Regions from separate parts of the Streptomyces sp. NPDC014991 genome, predicted to be linked through region 2. Evidence: riboswitches for the same ligand, from Rfam matches in the RefSeq annotation. Region 2 holds a riboswitch; each other region holds the start of a gene.

Region 1 (5,746 bases), on a different contig from region 2:
TGACGAGCCGGTAACGCACTGTACGGAACTGTTCTGGACGGGCCGGGATGTGACCACATGTGATCGCGTCGCCCGGCCGGAGTCGTTCCCTTGACGTTGCGTGATGATCAAAGCGTGGGGATCGGGACTGGCGGGGATGCTGGGGTGCTATGGCTCGCATATATGCGACACCCGCCGGCGACCTCCGGCCCCGTCACGGGCCCTGGGGTGGGGCCGGTGACGGAAGGCCGGGACACCCCTGGTTAGGCTCCGGCCCCATGGACGTACTCATCCATCTCTTCGTCGGCCTGCACATCGTCGGTATCGCCGCGCTGCTCGGCGGTTTCCTCACCCAGATGAAGGCGATGGGCCGGGGCACGGCCCGGTTCGTGCCCGCAATGCTGCACGGCGCGCTGACCATGCTGGTCACGGGCGTGGCGCTGGTCGGCCTCAACCAGGCCGACGACCACCACGTCAACACCCTGAAGATCGGCGTGAAGCTGGCCCTGCTGATCGTGATCCTCGGGCTGGTCTACGTAAAGCGCGACGAGGAGCGGATCGACAAGGGCCAGTTCGCGCTGGTCGGCCTGCTGACCACGGCGAACATCTTCATCGCCGTCCTCTGGACCTGATCGCCGGCCCAGAAGGTCGCCCACGCCGGCCCAGAGGGTCAGTCCACGCGGGGCCGGCAGGCCGGCCGACTCAGGGCCGGTAGGGCTGACCCGCCGGCCCCGCAGGTCAGACCGGCCGCACCACGCTGTGGACGGCCGACTCACCGGCGGAGGAGATCGGCTCCTCACGGACGTACGCGCCCGGCCTGGGCGCGTGGATCATCATGCCGTCGCCCGTGCAGAGCCCGACGTGGCGGCGGTCGTCGTGGAAGAAGACGAGGTCGCCGGGGCGGGCGTCGGCCGGCGGCACCGTGGTGCCGGCGGCGGCCTGGTCGCGGGCGGTACGCGGCAGGGTGACGCCGGCGGACTTCCAGGCGGCCTGGGTCAGGCCCGAGCAGTCGTAGGAGCCGGGGCCGGCGGCACCCCACACGCAGGGCTTGCCGAGCTGGGCCCGGGCGAAGGCGACGGCCTTCCCGGCCTTGGCCGCATCCGTGCCGGACGGCGCGGAGCCCTGGGCGGTCCGGCGCGCCAGCAGCACGCGCGCGTGGGCGAGCTTTCGCTGCACGGCGGCCTTCACGGCCTTGGGGTCCCTCCCAGCCCCCGCGGTGACCTCCGGCAGGCTGTCCGCGGGCGGTACGGCGGAGTCCGCGGGCGGTACGACGACTGCGGCCCGGCCCGGCACCATGGCCTCGCCCGGCGGTACGAGGGCCACGCCCCGAACCGGCATGACGGCGTCCCCAGCCGGTGCCGCCGGTGCGAGCGTCGTGACGTCTCCCCCGGGGGCCGGCGCCACGCCGCCCCCGCTCCGTCCGGGTGTTACGGCGGCCCGGCCCTCCGCCGGTGTCGCGGCGCCCGCTCTCCCGGTGGGTGCCACGGCGTCCCCGCCCCGCTCGGGCGGGAGGGTGGCCGCGTTCGCGGCGGGGACGGGGCCGCGGGGGGCGGGGACGGCGCGGGCCCGGGCCGCGCGTCGGGCGACCTCGTCACGGAGTCGCTGGAGGCTGTCGGCCTGCCGCCGTGGAGCGCGGGCCGGTTCCTCGGCCGTTCCGGCCGTCCCGGTCGCGGACTCCGCCCGGCGGTAGAGGTCGTCGATCTTCCGCTCGACCTCCTCCGGGCTCGGCCTGCCGTGACCGGCCTCGGCACCGGCCTCCGCGGTCTGGGAGAGCACGGCCAGGGAGGTGAGGGCGGCGGTGGCGAGAGCGGGGGTGCGGATGCCCGCTCCGGGGGTTCCGCCGGGGCGCGGCTTGCGGTGCGACGCCAAGGGAGGCGACTCCTTCCTAGCTGCCGCCTACCGGGTTAGCTGTCGGGTTCGGGCGGACGGAAGGGTTGCCCTACGGCGTCGTCCCGGGCGGGAGTCGGCCGATTCACCCCAGGATTCGGTGGGTCCCCGGCTCCGGGCGCCGCTCAGGGGGCACGCCGGACTCGGCGGAGGCCGCGCGGCCCGGCGACGTTCGCCGGAGGGGGGTCGTGCGGCCTGACGGCAACCTAGCCAACTCGTGTGTCTTCTGTGAAGGTTGGTGCGCAGTATGTCCGATACATTTCCGTGACCTCGGGAAGGTTTCACGCACGCGTGACCAGGTGCTTCCGGTGCGTGAGGGTCGTGGGGGACCTGTGCGGCGAAGATCGTCCTTCGGGACGGTGACCGGTTGTCGGTGGGGCGCCCTAGACTCGGAGAGCGATGAGCAGCCTCTTTGACGACAGCTTCCTGGCGGACCTCCAGCCCCCGCGTGGGCACGACGAGGAGCTCCCGCCGCCGCCCGAGCACGACCACGCTCCGGAGCCGCTTCCGGACGATCTGTTCGGCGGGAAGTTCGACGTGCCGCCGGACCGGGACTCCCACTACCGCGACGGCGCCCCGCGCCCCGTGATCGACGCGGCGGCACTCCTGGAGGGGCTGAACGAGAACCAGCGCGCCGCGGTCGTGCACGCCGGCTCGCCGCTGCTGATCGTCGCCGGCGCCGGCTCCGGCAAGACCCGTGTGCTCACCCACCGCATCGCCCACCTGCTCGCCGAGCGGAGCGTCCACCCGGGTCAGATCCTCGCGATCACCTTCACCAACAAGGCCGCCGGCGAGATGAAGGAGCGCGTCGAGCAGCTCGTCGGCCCACGCGCCAACGCGATGTGGGTGATGACCTTCCACAGCGCCTGCGTGCGCATCCTCCGCCGCGAGTCCAAGAAGCTCGGTTTCACCTCGTCGTTCTCGATCTACGACGCGGCCGACAGCAAGCGCCTGATGGCCCTGGTCTGCCGGGATCTCGACCTCGACCCCAAGCGCTACCCGCCCAAGTCCTTCAGCGCCAAGATCAGCAACCTCAAGAACGAGCTGATCGACGAGGAGGACTTCGCCGCCCAGGCCACCGACGGCTTCGAGAAGACCCTCGCCCAGGCGTACGCGCTCTACCAGTCGCGGCTGCGCGAGGCCAACGCCCTCGACTTCGACGACCTGATCATGACGACGGTCCACCTGCTGCGCGCCTTCCCGGACGTCGCCGACCACTACCGCCGCCGCTTCCGGCACGTCCTGGTCGACGAGTACCAGGACACCAACCACGCCCAGTACGCCCTGGTGCGCGAGCTGGTGGGGACGGGCGAGCGTGCCGCCGAGGACGTCGACGTACCGCCCGGTGAGGGCGACCTGCCGCCCGCCGAGCTGTGTGTCGTGGGTGACGCCGACCAGTCGATCTACGCCTTCCGGGGCGCGACGATCCGCAACATCCTCCAGTTCGAGGAGGACTACCCGAACGCGACGACGATCCTGCTGGAGCAGAACTACCGCTCCACGCAGACGATCCTTTCCGCCGCGAACGCGGTCATCGAGCGCAACGAGTCCCGCCGCCCGAAGAACCTGTGGACCAACGCCGGCCACGGCGCCCGCATCACCGGTTACGTCGCCGACACCGAGCACGACGAGGCCCAGTTCGTCGCGGACGAGATAGACCGGCTCACCGACGCGGGCGAGGCACGCGCCGGGGACGTCGCCGTCTTCTACCGCACCAACGCCCAGTCCCGTGTCTTCGAAGAGGTCTTCATCCGTGTCGGCCTGCCGTACAAGGTGGTCGGCGGCGTCCGCTTCTACGAGCGCAAGGAGGTCCGGGACGTCCTGGCCTACCTGCGCGTTCTCGCCAACCCCGAGGACTCGGTGCCGCTGCGCCGCATTCTCAACGTGCCCAAGCGGGGCATCGGCGACCGCGCGGAGGCCATGGTCGACGCCCTCGCCCAGCGGGAGAAGATCAGCTTCCCGCAGGCCCTGAAGCGGGTCGACGAGGCGTACGGCATGGCCGCGCGGTCGACGAACGCCGTGAAGCGGTTCAACACGCTGATGGAGGACCTGCGCACGATCGTCGAATCCGGCGCCGGCCCCGCGACCGTCCTCGAAGCCGTGCTCGAACGCACCGGGTACCTGGCCGAGTTGCAGGCCTCCACCGACCCGCAGGACGAGACCCGCATCGAGAACCTCCAGGAACTCGCGGCCGTGGCGCTCGAGTTCGAACAGGAGCGCGGCGAAGGGGAGGCCGGCACGCTCGCCGACTTCCTGGAACAGGTCGCCCTGGTCGCCGACTCCGACCAGATCCCCGACGAGGAGGGCGGCGACGGCGTCATCACGCTGATGACGCTGCACACCGCCAAGGGCCTGGAGTTCCCGGTCGTGTTCCTGACCGGCATGGAGGACGGCGTCTTCCCGCACATGCGCGCCCTCGGCGAGGCCAAGGAGCTGGAGGAGGAGCGGCGCCTGGCCTACGTCGGCATCACCCGCGCCCGGGAGCGGCTGTACCTCACGCGGTCGGCGTTGCGCAGCGCCTGGGGCCAGCCGTCGTACAACCCGCCCTCCCGCTTCCTGGAGGAGATCCCGGCCGTCCACCTGGAGTGGAAGCGGACGGGGGCCGCGGCGCCGGTGTCGTCCGGACCGGTGTCCGGGATCGCGTCCTCGCTGTCCTCGTCCCGTTCGCGCTCCTCGGCATCGGGCGCGTCGGGGTTCGCCACGCGGCGCACGGCCGAGAAGCCGGTGGTCGCGCTGGCCGTCGGCGACCGGGTCACCCACGACCAGTTCGGGCTGGGCACGGTCGTCGGGGTGAAGGGCACGGGTGGGAACGCGGAGGCCACGGTCGACTTCGGGGACACCAAGCCGAAGCGGCTGCTGCTGCGGTACGCGCCGGTGGAGAAGCTGTAGTGCGAAAGGGCCCCCGCCGGGCGGCGGGGGCCTGCCGGTCCCTACGTCGGATCGAGTCCGTGACTACGCAGCCACGGCAACGGGTCTATGGCCGCCCCGCCCGCCGGGCGCACCTCGAAGTGCAGGTGCGGGCCCGTGGAGTTGCCGGAGTTGCCGGAGTAGGCGATCGGCTGGCCTGCCTTGACGGTCGTACCGGAGGCGACGCGGTAGCTGGACAGGTGGCAGTACCAGGTCTGCGTGCCGTCCTTCGACGTCAGGATCAGCATGTTGCCGTAGGCGCTGTTCCACTGGGTGGTGACCGTGCCGTCGGTGGCGGCCATCACCGTGGTGCCGTAGGAGACCGGGAAGTCGATGCCGGTGTGCACCGACATCCAGTTGACGCCCGCCTGGCCGAAGTACGCGCTGAGTCCGCGCTGTGCGACCGGCAGCACGAACTTGGGGCGCAGCCGTTCCTTGAGCGCGGCCTCCGCCGCGGCCTTCTTCTTCTCCAGCGCCTGCTGCGCCACGAGGTCGATCCGCTCCTGGGTGCGGCTCGCGCGGTCGGCGAAGTCGTGGGCGCCGTCGGAGAGCGTCCTGAGCTGGGTGTCCAGCTTGCTGTTGGCGATCGACGGCTTGACCACCTGCACGTCCGGGGCGGAGGCGGTGGTGTCCTCCGAGCTGTCGCCGAGCGCGCCGACCGAGGCCGCGGCGACTCCGGCGACCCCCATCACGCAGGCCGAGGGCACGGCGACGGTCAGCAGCGCGGAGCGCTTCGCGGGCGTACGGCGCCGGGAGCGCGCCGCGCCGCGTGAGCCGGCGCGCGTCTCCGGTGCCGAGCCGGTGTCCTCCTGGCCGTCCAGCAGGCCGGTCACTGCGGGCAGTTCGCCGGTGGAGTCCGGCTCGTCCCCGTCGGAAGGCTGTTCGTCGTAGGCGGTGTCCTCGTACGGCACCCGCTCGAAGGCCGCGGCCCGCGGCTCGCCGGCCGCCTCGAACGTCGCCGTGGCCTGCTGGT
Region 2 (5,746 bases):
GCCGGGCGGCCGCGGCCGGGGTCACCGGTCAGTCCAGCAGGCGCTCGCGGAGCCGTTCACGGGTCCCGGGGGAGAGGTCCAGGCCCTGACACAGGTAGGTGTCGACGTCGCCCCAGGTCTCCGCGATGCTCTCGAAGGCCGCTTCCAGGTACTCGGCGCGGGCGTCGAAGAGCGGGTCGAGCAGCTCCATGATCTCGGGGGTGTACGCGGAGTCCGCGCTACCGCTGCGGCGGACCTTGTAGCGGCGGTGCCGGGCTTTGGACTCCAGGTAGTCCGCGACGATCGCGTCCCGCTCCACCCCCAGGGCGAGGAGCGTCACCGCTATGGAGATGCCCGCGCGGTCCTTGCCGGCCGCGCAGTGCATCAGCGCGGGCACGCTGTCACCGGCGAGCGCGTGCAGCACCCGGGAGTGCTCGGCGGTGCGCTCTCTGACGATCTTCCGGTAGGAGGCGATCATCCGGGCCGCCCCCTTGCCGTCGGCGAGGATCGCGCGCAGCTGGTCGAGGTCGCCGTCCCGGACCATCTTCCAGAACTCCGCGCCGTCCGCCGGGTCGCTCAGCGGCAGATTCACGTTCCGCACGCCGGGCAGCTCGACGTCGGGGCCCTCCAGCGTCTGGTCGGCCGCGTTGCGGAAGTCGAACACCGTGTGCAGGCCCAGGGAGGCGAGGAACGCCGCGTCGTCCTCGGTCGCGTGCGCCAGATGCCCGCTGCGGAACAGCACGCCGTAGCGCACCCGCCGTCCGTCCGTGGTCGGCAACCCGCCCACGTCACGGAAATTGCGCACTCCGGCCAGCTCCGGCTCGGTCGACGGGACCTGCTGCGTCACGGGGGCTCCTCCCGGTCGGCCCCGCCGGAGCGGCTCACCGGCGGGCACTGCGACGACGATACGACATCGATTTCCCCGGGCGACGAGTTGTCCACAGGCATGGTCACGCGCTCCGGTGTCCTCGATGACGGCGATGCCTGATGCGGGAGCCGGCACCTGTGAGGTCTGGGCGGCGGACATCGCCGAAGAGGGCCGTACGTGTCTCCTGCCGGGCCCGGCAGCGGTCACGCCCCGCACCTCACCGGCGAGGGCGAGCCGCTCCGCCCGTACTGGGGGCCGCGGCTCGCCCTCGCCGGCGCCGAGGCCCTCACGGCCGGCCCGCTGCCCGGTCGCCGGCCCTCGGAGTCCCCGCTCGACGGCCGCGAGGAGTATCCCGTCGAGGGCGGCCCCGCTGCCGAGCCGCACCGGCCACCAGCACCTGCCCAGGGCCGCCCTCGGCACCGACGTCACCGAGAAGCGCGGCCACGCGGACGCGACCCGGCATTCCGGTTGCGTCGCATCTGAGCCGGCTGACCGAATTGCGGCTTTTCGTCCAACTCGGCGCCAAAGGGGACGGTCTGGGGAGGGCTCAAGTGAGGAGCGTCATATCCGTGACCGTGCGTCGCGCGTCATGTTCACGTAATTCCGGTGCGCACAAGGGAAATTGAGGGGAGGGGGGAGACGGAAACAACGCAGGGTGACCATGAAACCCCCTATCCGGTCACCCGAAACACGAACAGCGGGCATCCGATGCTTGTTTCCTCGCGTCCCGCTCGCTTACGTTCACCACCAATCCGGACGGGACGCCGAATCCTGCCGCCGCCCGGAGCCCCTCACTTGACCCGCGTCCGGCAGGAGCGGGGGACCCACCAGGTACGACTGCCTGTCCGGTCTCCGCGACAGGCTTTGGGGTGCAGCCGTGCAGCGCACGGCCGGGCAGCTCCAGCCCGAACCCGACAGCTGACCTCGCAGGCGCCGGAGAGGAACCGCGCCATGCCCGCCAAGGGTAAGCACCGACGCCCCAAGCCCCAGCGCTTCTCCCGCTCCATCGCCGCCGCCGGAACCGGTGGCGCCGCGCTGGCACTCCCGCTGATCGGGGCCACCGGCGCGCACGCCGCGCAGGCCGCGGCCCCCGCGCAGGCCGTGTCCGGAAAGACCGTGCAGTCCCTCCCGGACACGGCGGACAAGACCGCCGCGCAGCCCGGCACGAGCCTGCGCACCTACACGGTCCGCAGCGGGGACTACCTCTCGAAGATCGCCGACGAGCAGCGTGTCAGCGGCGGCTGGCAGCGCCTCTACGACGACAACCGGCAGGCCGTCGGCGCCGATCCGTCGCTGATCCACCCGGGCCTGAAGCTCAGCCTGGGCGCGAAGGCCGCGCGGACGCGCACCGAGACCGCCGCCCCGCGGCACGTCCCGGCCGCCCCGAAGTCCACCCGGTCCGCCCGGTCCGCGCAGGCGGCGCCGTCCTCCGGATCCGCACCCACGTCCACCTCCACCGGCTACACCCTCCCGGTGGCCGGCGCCGCCACCGGCACCGCCTACCACGTGGCCGGCGGGATGTGGTCCAGCGGCTACCACACCGGCGTCGACTTCGTCGTCCCGACCGGCACTTCCCTGAAGGCCGTCGCCGCGGGCACCGTCGTCTCCGCCGGCTGGGGCGGCGCGTACGGCAACCAGGTCGTCATCCGGCTGCACGACGGCTACTACGCCCAGTACGGCCACCTCTCCCAGCTCTCCGTCTCGGCCGGCCAGAGCGTCTCCCCGGGCCAGCAGATAGGCCTGTCCGGCGCCACCGGAAACGTGACCGGCCCGCACCTGCACTTCGAGATCCGCACCACGCCGGACTACGGCTCCGACATCGACCCGGTCGGCTACCTCCGCCGGCACGGCCTCGCCGTGGGCTGACGCCCGGCCCCTTCCGCACCACCTGCCTGACACGCACACCGAAGGCCGGACCCCGAACTCGGGGCCCGGCCTTCGGTGTTCCGGTTGTGCGGCGTTCAACGCGCCTGACGGCCGCCCTATTCCGTGATGGGCGCGATCCCTGGAGTGGCTCATCTCACCGATCGTCAACCCCCGCTTACGGTCGCGTAGGTCACACCGGAAGGTGAATCATGATCCGACGTGGCAGACGATTCGAAGAATGACAACAGATCAGTGATCGGGTCGTACGTAGCGGTGGGGGACAGCTTCACCGAGGGCGTCGGCGACCCCGGTCCCGACGGGGCGTTCGTGGGCTGGGCAGACCGGTTCGCGGTGCTGCTCGCCGACCGGCGTCCCGAGGGCGACTTCCAGTACACCAACCTCGCCGTGCGCGGCAAACTGCTGGACCAGGTCATGGCGGACCAGCTCCCCAAGGCCCTGGAACTGGCTCCGGACCTGGTCTCCTTCTGCGCGGGCGGCAACGACATCATCCGCCCGGGCACCGACCCCGACGAGGTGGCCGAGCGCTTCGAACGCGCCGTGGCCCGACTGACCGAGGCCGTCGGCACGGTGCTGGTGACGACCGGCTTCGACACCCGAGGCGTGCCCGTGCTCAAGCACCTGCGCGGCAAGATCGCCACGTACAACGGGCACGTCCGCGCCGTCGCCGACCGGTACGGCTGCCCCGTGCTCGACCTGTGGTCCCTCAAGTCCGTGCAGGACCGCAGGGCCTGGGACCGGGACCGGCTGCACCTCTCGCCCGAGGGGCACACGCGCGTGGCCCTGCGGGCCGGGCAGGCCCTCGGCCTGGACATCCCCGCCGACCCCGAGCAGCCGTGGCCGCCGCTGCCGCCCCGGGGCACCCTGGAGATCCGCCGCGACGACGTGCACTGGGCCCGCGAGCACCTCGTCCCCTGGATCGGGCGCCGGCTGCGCGGGGAGTCCTCCGGCGACCACGTGACCGCCAAGGGCCTCCTGTCGCCGGACGACATCAGGATGCGGATCGCCACCGTGGCCTGACCCCACGGCCGAACCGCGCCTGGTCGGTGCGGGCCTCGGTGCCCGCCCGGGGCGGGGATGCGCCGCCCGTGCGGTGCATCCCCGCCCCGGGCGGGCGCGCTCAGCGCTCGCGTCCGGCCAACGCCTGCCGGTCCAGGCCCAGTTCCCGGGCGAGGGCGTCGTCCACCCACTCCTGGGCCCGGGCCCGTGGCACCCCGCCCGGGTAGGACGTCAGCTGCACGGCCAGACCGTCCAGCAGCGCGGTCAGCCGCAGCGCCGCACCGGACGGGTCCGCGCACACGAATTCGCCGGCCGTCACACCCTCGCTGATGACCGCAGCGATGGCCGCCTTCCACTGCCTGTCCAGGTCCCGGGTGACATCGCGGAGCGCGGGCTCGCGCAGGGCCACCGCCCAGCCCTCGATCCACAGCCGCCAGCCCTTGGCCTGCCCCGTCGGCGCGTACCAGCGCACCGCCGCCCGCAGCCGGCGAAGCGCGGACGTCCGGCGTCCCAGCAGCCCGCGCAGATGCGCGAGATCGTCCGCCGCCGCGTAGGTGAAGGCGGCGGCGACCAGCTTCTCCTTCGTCGAGAAGTGGTACAGCACCAGCGCGTTGCTCACACCGAGTGTCGCGGCGACGTCGGCGATCCTGACCGCCGCCACGCCCCGCGCCTCGATCTGCTCGATGGCGGCCCGCAGCAGTTCCTCCCGCCGCTCCGCCACGCTCAACCGCACTCTCGCCACGCGGTCACCCTAGCCGTTGTCGCCCGGGACGCCGAAGCCGTCCGGCGTCCCCCGCCCCGCCCACGCCGCCGGGACACCCCGGCACGGCGGCGTTCGGCACCCGCGGCCGTGCCGCCCGCCCTCTTCCTGGGCCCGTCAGTACCAGCCGAAGCGCTCCGTGATCAGCGGCAGCCGGTCGGCCGCCAGGGCGTGCGCGGCCGCCCGCGGGGTCGTCCCGTCGGCCGACGCGCGGTCGAGCGTCAGCCCGACCAGGGCGCGCATCGAGCGACGGATGTACGCGAACGCCTCCTCGGCGTCGGCACCGATGTCGCCGAACAGCGTCCACCACCACCAGGCGTTGGTCCCGGAGTTGACGACCACGTCCGGCAGCACCGTCACCCCCCGCGCGGCGAGCAGTTCCTCCGCCTCGGGCACGACCGGCATGTTGGCGGCCTCGACGATCCAACGGGCGCCGGTCTCCTCCTGGTTCAGGCTGTCGATCGCGTACGACACGGCCGCCGGCACCAGCACCTCCGCCTCCGTGGACAGCCAGGCGTCGCCGGACAGTTCGAGGTCGTCCGGGCGCAGCACCCGGCGGTCCACGGTGCCGTAGCCGTCCCGCGCGGCCAGCAGGGCCTCGACGTCGAGCCCCGCCGGGTTGGCGATCGTGCCCTTGACGTCGGCGACGGCCACCACCGTCAGGCCCGCGCGTGCGAGGAAACGCGCGGTGGCCCCGCCCATCGTGCCGAAACCCTGCACGGCGACCCGGGTCCCCGCGTACGGCACCGCGGCCCGGTCCAGGGCCGCGAGCACCGACTCGGCGACCCCGCAGCCGCCGGCCAGCTCGTCCAGGCCGATGCCGTCCACCTCGGCCGCGAAGGCGTCCGCGAGCCGCCTGCGGGCCGCCGCCTCGTCGTCCAGCAGCGGATACACCGCCTGGACGGAGGAGACCAGCCCCACCTCGGCCGCCGCGCGGTCCACCACGTCCTGACTGAGGCCGAGGTCCTCGCCGGTGGCCCAGAGGGTCTCGATGTACGGCCGCACGGCGCGCAGGTACCGTACGAGGAGCCCGTACGCCCCCGGGTCCCGCGGATCGCAGTCGATGCCGCCCTTCGCGCCGCCGAGCGGGATGTAGCGGCCACCGGGGCGGTAGTGCAGGGCCTCCTTCATCGTCATACCGCGGGCGAGCCCCGTCACCTCCTCCAGCGTGCAGCCGGGCCGCATCCGCAGCCCGCCGCTGGCCACGCCCCGCACCAGCCGGTCCACGACCAGGAAGCCCTGGCGGCCGGTGACGT
Region 3 (5,746 bases), on a different contig from region 2:
CGGCAGCATCGCCAGGGCCTCGTCGCCCAGCGGGTTCACGCCCGGGCCGGCGGCCAGGGAGTGGGCGACGAGCACGTGCAGGCACTTGACCCGGTCCGGCATGCCGCCCGCGCTCGGGAAGCCCTGGAGGATCTCGATCTCGTCCCGGCGCCGGATGTAGTCCTCGTGCGCGGCCCGGTAGGCGGCGGCCAGTTCGGGGTCGCGCTGGAGCCGCTCCGTCATCTCCTTCATGACGCCGTTCGCCTCCAGCGTGCCGATGACGGAGGACGCCTTCGGGCACGTCAGGTAGTACAGCGTCGGGAAGGGGGTGCCGTCGGGCAGGCGCGGTGCCGTCTCCACGACGTCCGGCTGTCCGCAGGGGCAGCGGTGCGCGATGGCCCTCAGGCCCCGCGGGGGGCGGCCCAGCTGCTGCTTGAAGGCCTCGACGTCCGCGTCGGTGGGCTCGGTGCGCGGAGTGGGCGGCGGAGGGGTTTCCATGACTGCTTTCAGGGTGGCTTTCTCGTCGATGTGCCGGTCTTGACGCCGGCTCACTGGTCGGAGGCGTCGGACTTGTCGACCCCGTCCCAGACGTTCGCGTACCAGGGCCGGTGGGCGGCCCTAAGGTCGGCGCGGGACTGCTTGGCCGCGCCCGGGTCGATGACGACGTACCCGGTCTCGCCGGGCATCACATAGTGCAGCCGGCGGCGGATCTGCTGCTCGGCGTAGGCGTCGTCCTGCCAGCGGGCCTTGAGGTCGCGCAGCTGTTCGACGCGCTCGCGGGCCTGCTGCTGCCGCCGCTGGACGTCGTCGATCTCCGCGCGCTGGGAGACGTACTGCCGCATCGGATAGGCGAGGGCGACGACCAGCGAGCACAGCACGAGCGCCAGCAGGGCCGCGCGTCCGGTGAGCCGGGAGCGGCGGGCCTGCCGTTTCGTCTGGGAACGGTAGACCCGGGCCGCCGTCTGCTCGCCGAGCAGCCGCAGCCTGGTCGCGGTGGAGAACCGGTCACGGTCCTTCACGGCCATTGTTTCCCGCCTCCCGTCACACGCGCGTACGTCCCCGGACACGGTACGGGACCGGGTACGGGGACGTACGTACGACTGGCTAGGACCTGGCCGGGGCAGGCTCGGCCCTCGCCGTGCCTACTGGTTCGCGGAGCGGAACCGGGGGAAGGCCGAGCGGCCCGCGTACACCGCGGCGTCGTCGAGGATCTCCTCGATGCGCAGCAGCTGGTTGTACTTGGCGACGCGCTCGGAGCGGGCCGGGGCGCCGGTCTTGATCTGGCCGCAGTTGGTGGCGACGGCCAGGTCGGCGATGGTGACGTCCTCGGTCTCGCCGGAGCGGTGGGACATCATGCACTTGTAGCCGCTGCGCTGGGCCAGTTCGACGGCGTCGAGGGTCTCGGTCAGCGAGCCGATCTGGTTCACCTTGACCAGCAGGGCGTTGGCGGCGCCGTCCTCGATGCCCCGGGCGAGGCGCTCGGGGTTGGTGACGAACAGGTCGTCGCCGACGAGCTGGACCTTGTCGCCGAGCTGGGCGGTGATGGTCTTCCAGCCCTCCCAGTCGTCCTCGAACAGCGGGTCCTCGATGGAGACCAGCGGGTACGCCTCGACCAGCTCGGCGTAGTACTCGGTCATCTCCTGGGCGGAGCGGGTCTTGCCCTCGAAGGCGTAGGAGCCGTCCTTGTAGAACTCGGAGGCGGCGACGTCGAGGGCCAGGGCGATCTGCTCGCCGGGGGTGTAACCGGCCTCCTTGATCGCCTCGAGGATGAGGTCGAGGGCCTCGCGGTTGGAGCCGAGGTTCGGGGCGAAGCCGCCCTCGTCGCCGAGACCGGTGGACAGGCCCTTGCTCTTCAGGACCTTCTTCAGCGTGTGGTAGACCTCGGTGCCCCAGCGCAGCGCCTCGGAGAAGGACTCCGCGCCGATCGGGGCGATCATGAACTCCTGGATGTCCACGTTGGAGTCGGCGTGCGAGCCGCCGTTCAGGATGTTCATCATCGGCACCGGCAGCAGGTGCGCGTTCGGGCCGCCCAGGTAGCGGAAGAGCGGCAGGTCGCTGGCCTCGGAGGCGGCGTGGGCGACGGCGAGCGAGACGCCGAGGATGGCGTTGGCGCCGAGGGAGCCCTTGTTGTCGGTGGCGTCCAGGTCGAACATGGCCTGGTCGATCAGGCGCTGCTCGGTGGCGTCGTAGCCGACCAGCTCCGGGCCGATCTGCTCGATCACGGCGAGGACGGCCTTCTCGACGCCCTTGCCCTGGTAGCGGTTGGGGTCACCGTCGCGCAGCTCGATGGCCTCGAAGGCGCCGGTCGAGGCGCCGGACGGAACGGCGGCACGACCCGTGCTGCCGTCGTCGAGGCCGACCTCGACCTCGACCGTGGGGTTGCCTCGGGAGTCCAGGATTTCCCGGGCTACGACGACGTCGATGGACGGCACGAGCATCTCCTTCTTGGATGTGACGCTGGAAGTGCGGGGCTGTGGGCCTTACGGCTGTGCCTTGCGACTAGAGCCTAACCGTCCCGGGGGCGTCGGCCACTGACCGACCGTCCCGTGGACAAGGCGACGGTACCTTTTGTTCCTTGCCGAAACAAAGGGATCGGGAAAAGAGACCCGGAGAAGAGGGAGGGGACGGGCGGCGGGGAGCGACGGCGGGGGCCCGGCAGCAAAAAGCCCCGCCACGGCGCGTACGGGGGAACACGCGCCGGGACGGGGGGCCCGTGGGGACGGGGAGACCCCCTCACGAGGCCCTCGGTATGCGGGGCGGGGAGGTGAGGGGGCCGTGGCTCCGTGCGGAGCCGGGTGTCACTTCAGGTGCAGCTGCTGACCCGGGTAGATGAGGTCGGCGTGCTCCACGATGTCCTTGTTCAGCTCGAACAGCTTCTCCCAGCCACCCTGTACGTGCTGCGCGGTGGCGATGGAGCTGAGGGTGTCGCCGGTGACGACCTTGTACTCGCCGTCGCCCTTCTTGACCTTCTTGCCGGTCGGGGTGGTGACGGTCTTGCTCTTGTTCTGGCTCGGGCTCTGGCTCGCGGACGCGGCCGGGCGCTCGGCGGAGCGGGAGGCGGCCTGCTGGTCGGCGGAGCGGGTGGTCGTACCGGCCGAGTCCGACGTGGTGGTCGGGGCGGAGCCGCTGGAGGACGCGCCCGACAGGCCCGTGCCGCAGACCGGCCAGGCGCCCTTGCCCTGCGCGGCCAGGACCTTCTCGGCGACGGCGATCTGCTGCGCCTTGCCGGCCTTGTCGGCGGTGGCGGCGTACTGCGTGCCGCCGTACGCGGCCCAGGTGGAGGCGGAGAACTGAAGGCCGCCGTAGTAGCCGTTGCCGGTGTTGATGGCCCAGTTGCCGCCGGACTCGCACTGGGCGACGGCGTCCCACTCGGAGGCGGTGGCGGCGGAGGCGGTGCCGGTCGCCATCAGCGGGGCGGCGACGGCGGCGCCGGTGACGCCGGCGAGCGTGATGGCGCGAACGGCCTTGGACGGACGACGGTGCTTGCCCTTGGCGGAAAACAGCATGGATCTATCCCCTCACCGACGCCTGCGAGGTGAGCTGTCGGGTTCGGGCCGGTTGAGTTGCCCGGCCGCACCTCTCGCTGTCACGCGAGGCGCGGCTTCACCCCCAGCCGGTGCCAGCCTCTTCAACTGCTGGTCCCGGCACTTACCTTGGGTCCCCCGCTCCTGCCTGCGGCGCTTGACGCGACGACTGTTCCCGGGCAACCGCTGGCAGGATTCGGCGTTGCGACTGCCGGGGCTCGTGGTGACGAGCGATCTCGACCGTAGACACGTGATCGCCTGAATTTCAAAGACGATCAGGGCTTCTGAGACTCATCCCACACTTTCACCAAAACGGACATCAGGTGGTAAATGAGGCGTCAACTTCCGCTATTCGGTGCCCGTTTCGTCCCCGACTTCGAGGGTCTGACCGGCGCTGATGTGGTTCGGGTCGTCGCCGATGGCCTTCTTGTTGCCCGCGTAGAGCGCGCGCCATCCTCCGTCGACATCAAGGGAGTCGGCGATGGAGGCGAGGGTGTCACCCGCGCGGACGGTGTAGGCGTCCGACTCCCGGGAGGCATGCCGGCCCGACAGTGCGGGACTTTGGCCGTTTGTCACGCTTTCGTCCGCGTTCGCGCCGCGATGACGTCCGCCCGTGCCGAGGCTGCCGGTGTCGACCAGGCTCCAAGAACCGGCGGCCTGCTGGGGATTGTCCGCTTTGCCGGCATCGGGGCCGGCCGTGGGTGAGCTGTCGGTCCCCTGCGGGGCCCCGGTGCCCGAAGGGGCGGACTTGTCGGACTCGGGGGCATCGGTCCCGGTGGAACCGGTGCTCTTGCCGGTGCCCTTGCCCGGCTTCGTGGCCGGCTTGGTGGCCGTGTCCGAGGAGGAACCGGCGCCGGAGCCGGAGTTGGCGTCCGAGCCGGCACCGGTGGACGACGGCGAATCCGGCGAACCGGACGTGCCGGAACTGTCGGATGTGCCGGCCGACCCGGAGGAACCGGTGGAGTCCGACGTGCCGGAGGAGCCCTCGGTGTCACCGGTGCCACCGGTGCCACCGGTGCCACCGGAACCGCCCGAGCCGCCGACGCCCGTGTCGACGTCCACCGAGCCCGAGTCCGAGGTCAGCCCGGACAGCAGGGCACAGGTGGCCCACGGAGTGGTGCCCTTGCCGGCGAGGATCTTCTCGGCGACGGCGATCTGCTGGGAGCGGCTGGCCTGGTCGGCACTGGCCGCGTACTGGGTGCCGCCGTACCTGGCCCAGTCGTCCTGTGAGATCTGGAGGCCGCCGAAGTACCCGTTGCCGGTGTCCGCGCTCCAGGAGCCGCCGCTCTCGCATTCGGCCACCTTGTCCCATGTGGTGCCGTCGGCCGCGTTGGCGCTCGCGGCACCGAGGAGCGGAATGGCGATGGCGGAACCGGTCACGCCGGCCGCGACGAGGAGGGCCGGAGCCTGACGGGGGCGACGGTGTCGGCCGTTCCCGGAGAGCATGCAGGAGCCTTTCGAGCGACAGCAGGACGGCACGGCGAACGGTGCCCGCCGCACTGAGGGGTGAACGTATCGGCAGACGATCACTTGTCACAAGTTAATGCCGCACAGATCACGTGAAGATCACAAAGTTGAACGTCTGTCATTTCCCGTGCAGCCGTGGCCCTCACGCGGTGGGCGTGAACTCCACCGGCAGGGTGCGCAGGCCGCGCATGATGAGCCCGCCGCGCCAGCGCAGCTCGGCCGGGTCCGTGGCGAGCCGCAGGTCGGGCAGGCGGGTGAGCAGGGTGGCGAGCGCCGTCTGGCCCTCCAGCCGGGCGAGCGGCGCGCCGAGGCAGTAGTGGATGCCGTGGCCGTAGCCGAGGTGCTGGTTGTCGCGGCGGGCGAGGTCGAGCACGTCCGGACCGGCGAACCGCTCCGGGTCCCGGTCGGCCGCGGCCAGGACCACGAGCACCGGATCGCCCGGCGCGACGTCCTGCCCGCCGATGGTGAGCGGCTCGGTGGCGAACCGCCAGGTGGCCAGCTCCACCGGCCCGTCGTAGCGGAGCAGTTCCTCCACGCCGGTCTCCAGCAGGTCCCGTTCCCCGCGCACCAGGGACTCCTGGAGCCGCCGGCGCTGCTCGGGGTGGGTGAGCAGGGCGTAGGTGCCGTTGCCGATGAGGTTGACCGTCGTCTCGAAGCCGGCGAACAGCAGGATGAAGGCCATCGCGGCGGCCTCGTTCTCGGTGAGGTGCTCGCCGTGGTCGGAGGCACGGATCAGGCCGGAGATCAGGTCCTCGCCGGGCGCCGGTTCGGCGGGC

The links. A riboswitch is a leader RNA that binds a small molecule or an ion and turns the genes downstream of it on or off. The one in region 2 is predicted to bind cyclic di-AMP.
Region 1: it holds a riboswitch for cyclic di-AMP, as region 2 does, so the genes downstream of both, ACF1BE_RS24185 (NlpC/P60 family protein) here and ACF1BE_RS15645 (peptidoglycan DD-metalloendopeptidase family protein) in region 2, are expected to answer to the same signal.
Region 3: it holds a riboswitch for cyclic di-AMP, as region 2 does, so the genes downstream of both, ACF1BE_RS13015 (transglycosylase family protein) here and ACF1BE_RS15645 (peptidoglycan DD-metalloendopeptidase family protein) in region 2, are expected to answer to the same signal.

Annotation. Positions count from the first base shown of each region.
Region 1 covers NZ_JBIBVY010000016.1:122,946-128,691, reverse strand. The annotation lists gene ACF1BE_RS24190 (hypothetical protein) at 258-611, shown strand; gene ACF1BE_RS24185 (NlpC/P60 family protein) at 718-1,848, opposite strand; cyclic di-AMP (ydaO/yuaA leader) riboswitch at 1,857-2,025, opposite strand; gene pcrA (DNA helicase PcrA) at 2,266-4,755, shown strand; gene ACF1BE_RS24175 (M23 family metallopeptidase) at 4,797-5,746, opposite strand, start outside.
Region 2 covers NZ_JBIBVY010000008.1:200,797-206,542, reverse strand. The annotation lists gene ACF1BE_RS15650 (tyrosine-protein phosphatase) at 29-826, opposite strand; cyclic di-AMP (ydaO/yuaA leader) riboswitch at 1,639-1,793, shown strand; gene ACF1BE_RS15645 (peptidoglycan DD-metalloendopeptidase family protein) at 1,799-2,713, shown strand; gene ACF1BE_RS15640 (SGNH/GDSL hydrolase family protein) at 2,966-3,751, shown strand; gene ACF1BE_RS15635 (TetR/AcrR family transcriptional regulator) at 3,852-4,472, opposite strand; gene ACF1BE_RS15630 (Glu/Leu/Phe/Val dehydrogenase dimerization domain-containing protein) at 4,608-5,746, opposite strand, start outside.
Region 3 covers NZ_JBIBVY010000006.1:232,611-238,356, reverse strand. The annotation lists gene ACF1BE_RS13030 (DUF501 domain-containing protein) at 1-477, opposite strand, end outside; gene ACF1BE_RS13025 (septum formation initiator family protein) at 528-1,004, opposite strand; gene eno (phosphopyruvate hydratase) at 1,122-2,411, opposite strand; gene ACF1BE_RS13015 (transglycosylase family protein) at 2,778-3,485, opposite strand; cyclic di-AMP (ydaO/yuaA leader) riboswitch at 3,490-3,669, opposite strand; gene ACF1BE_RS13010 (transglycosylase family protein) at 3,852-4,949, opposite strand; gene ACF1BE_RS13005 (cytochrome P450) at 5,113-5,746, opposite strand, start outside.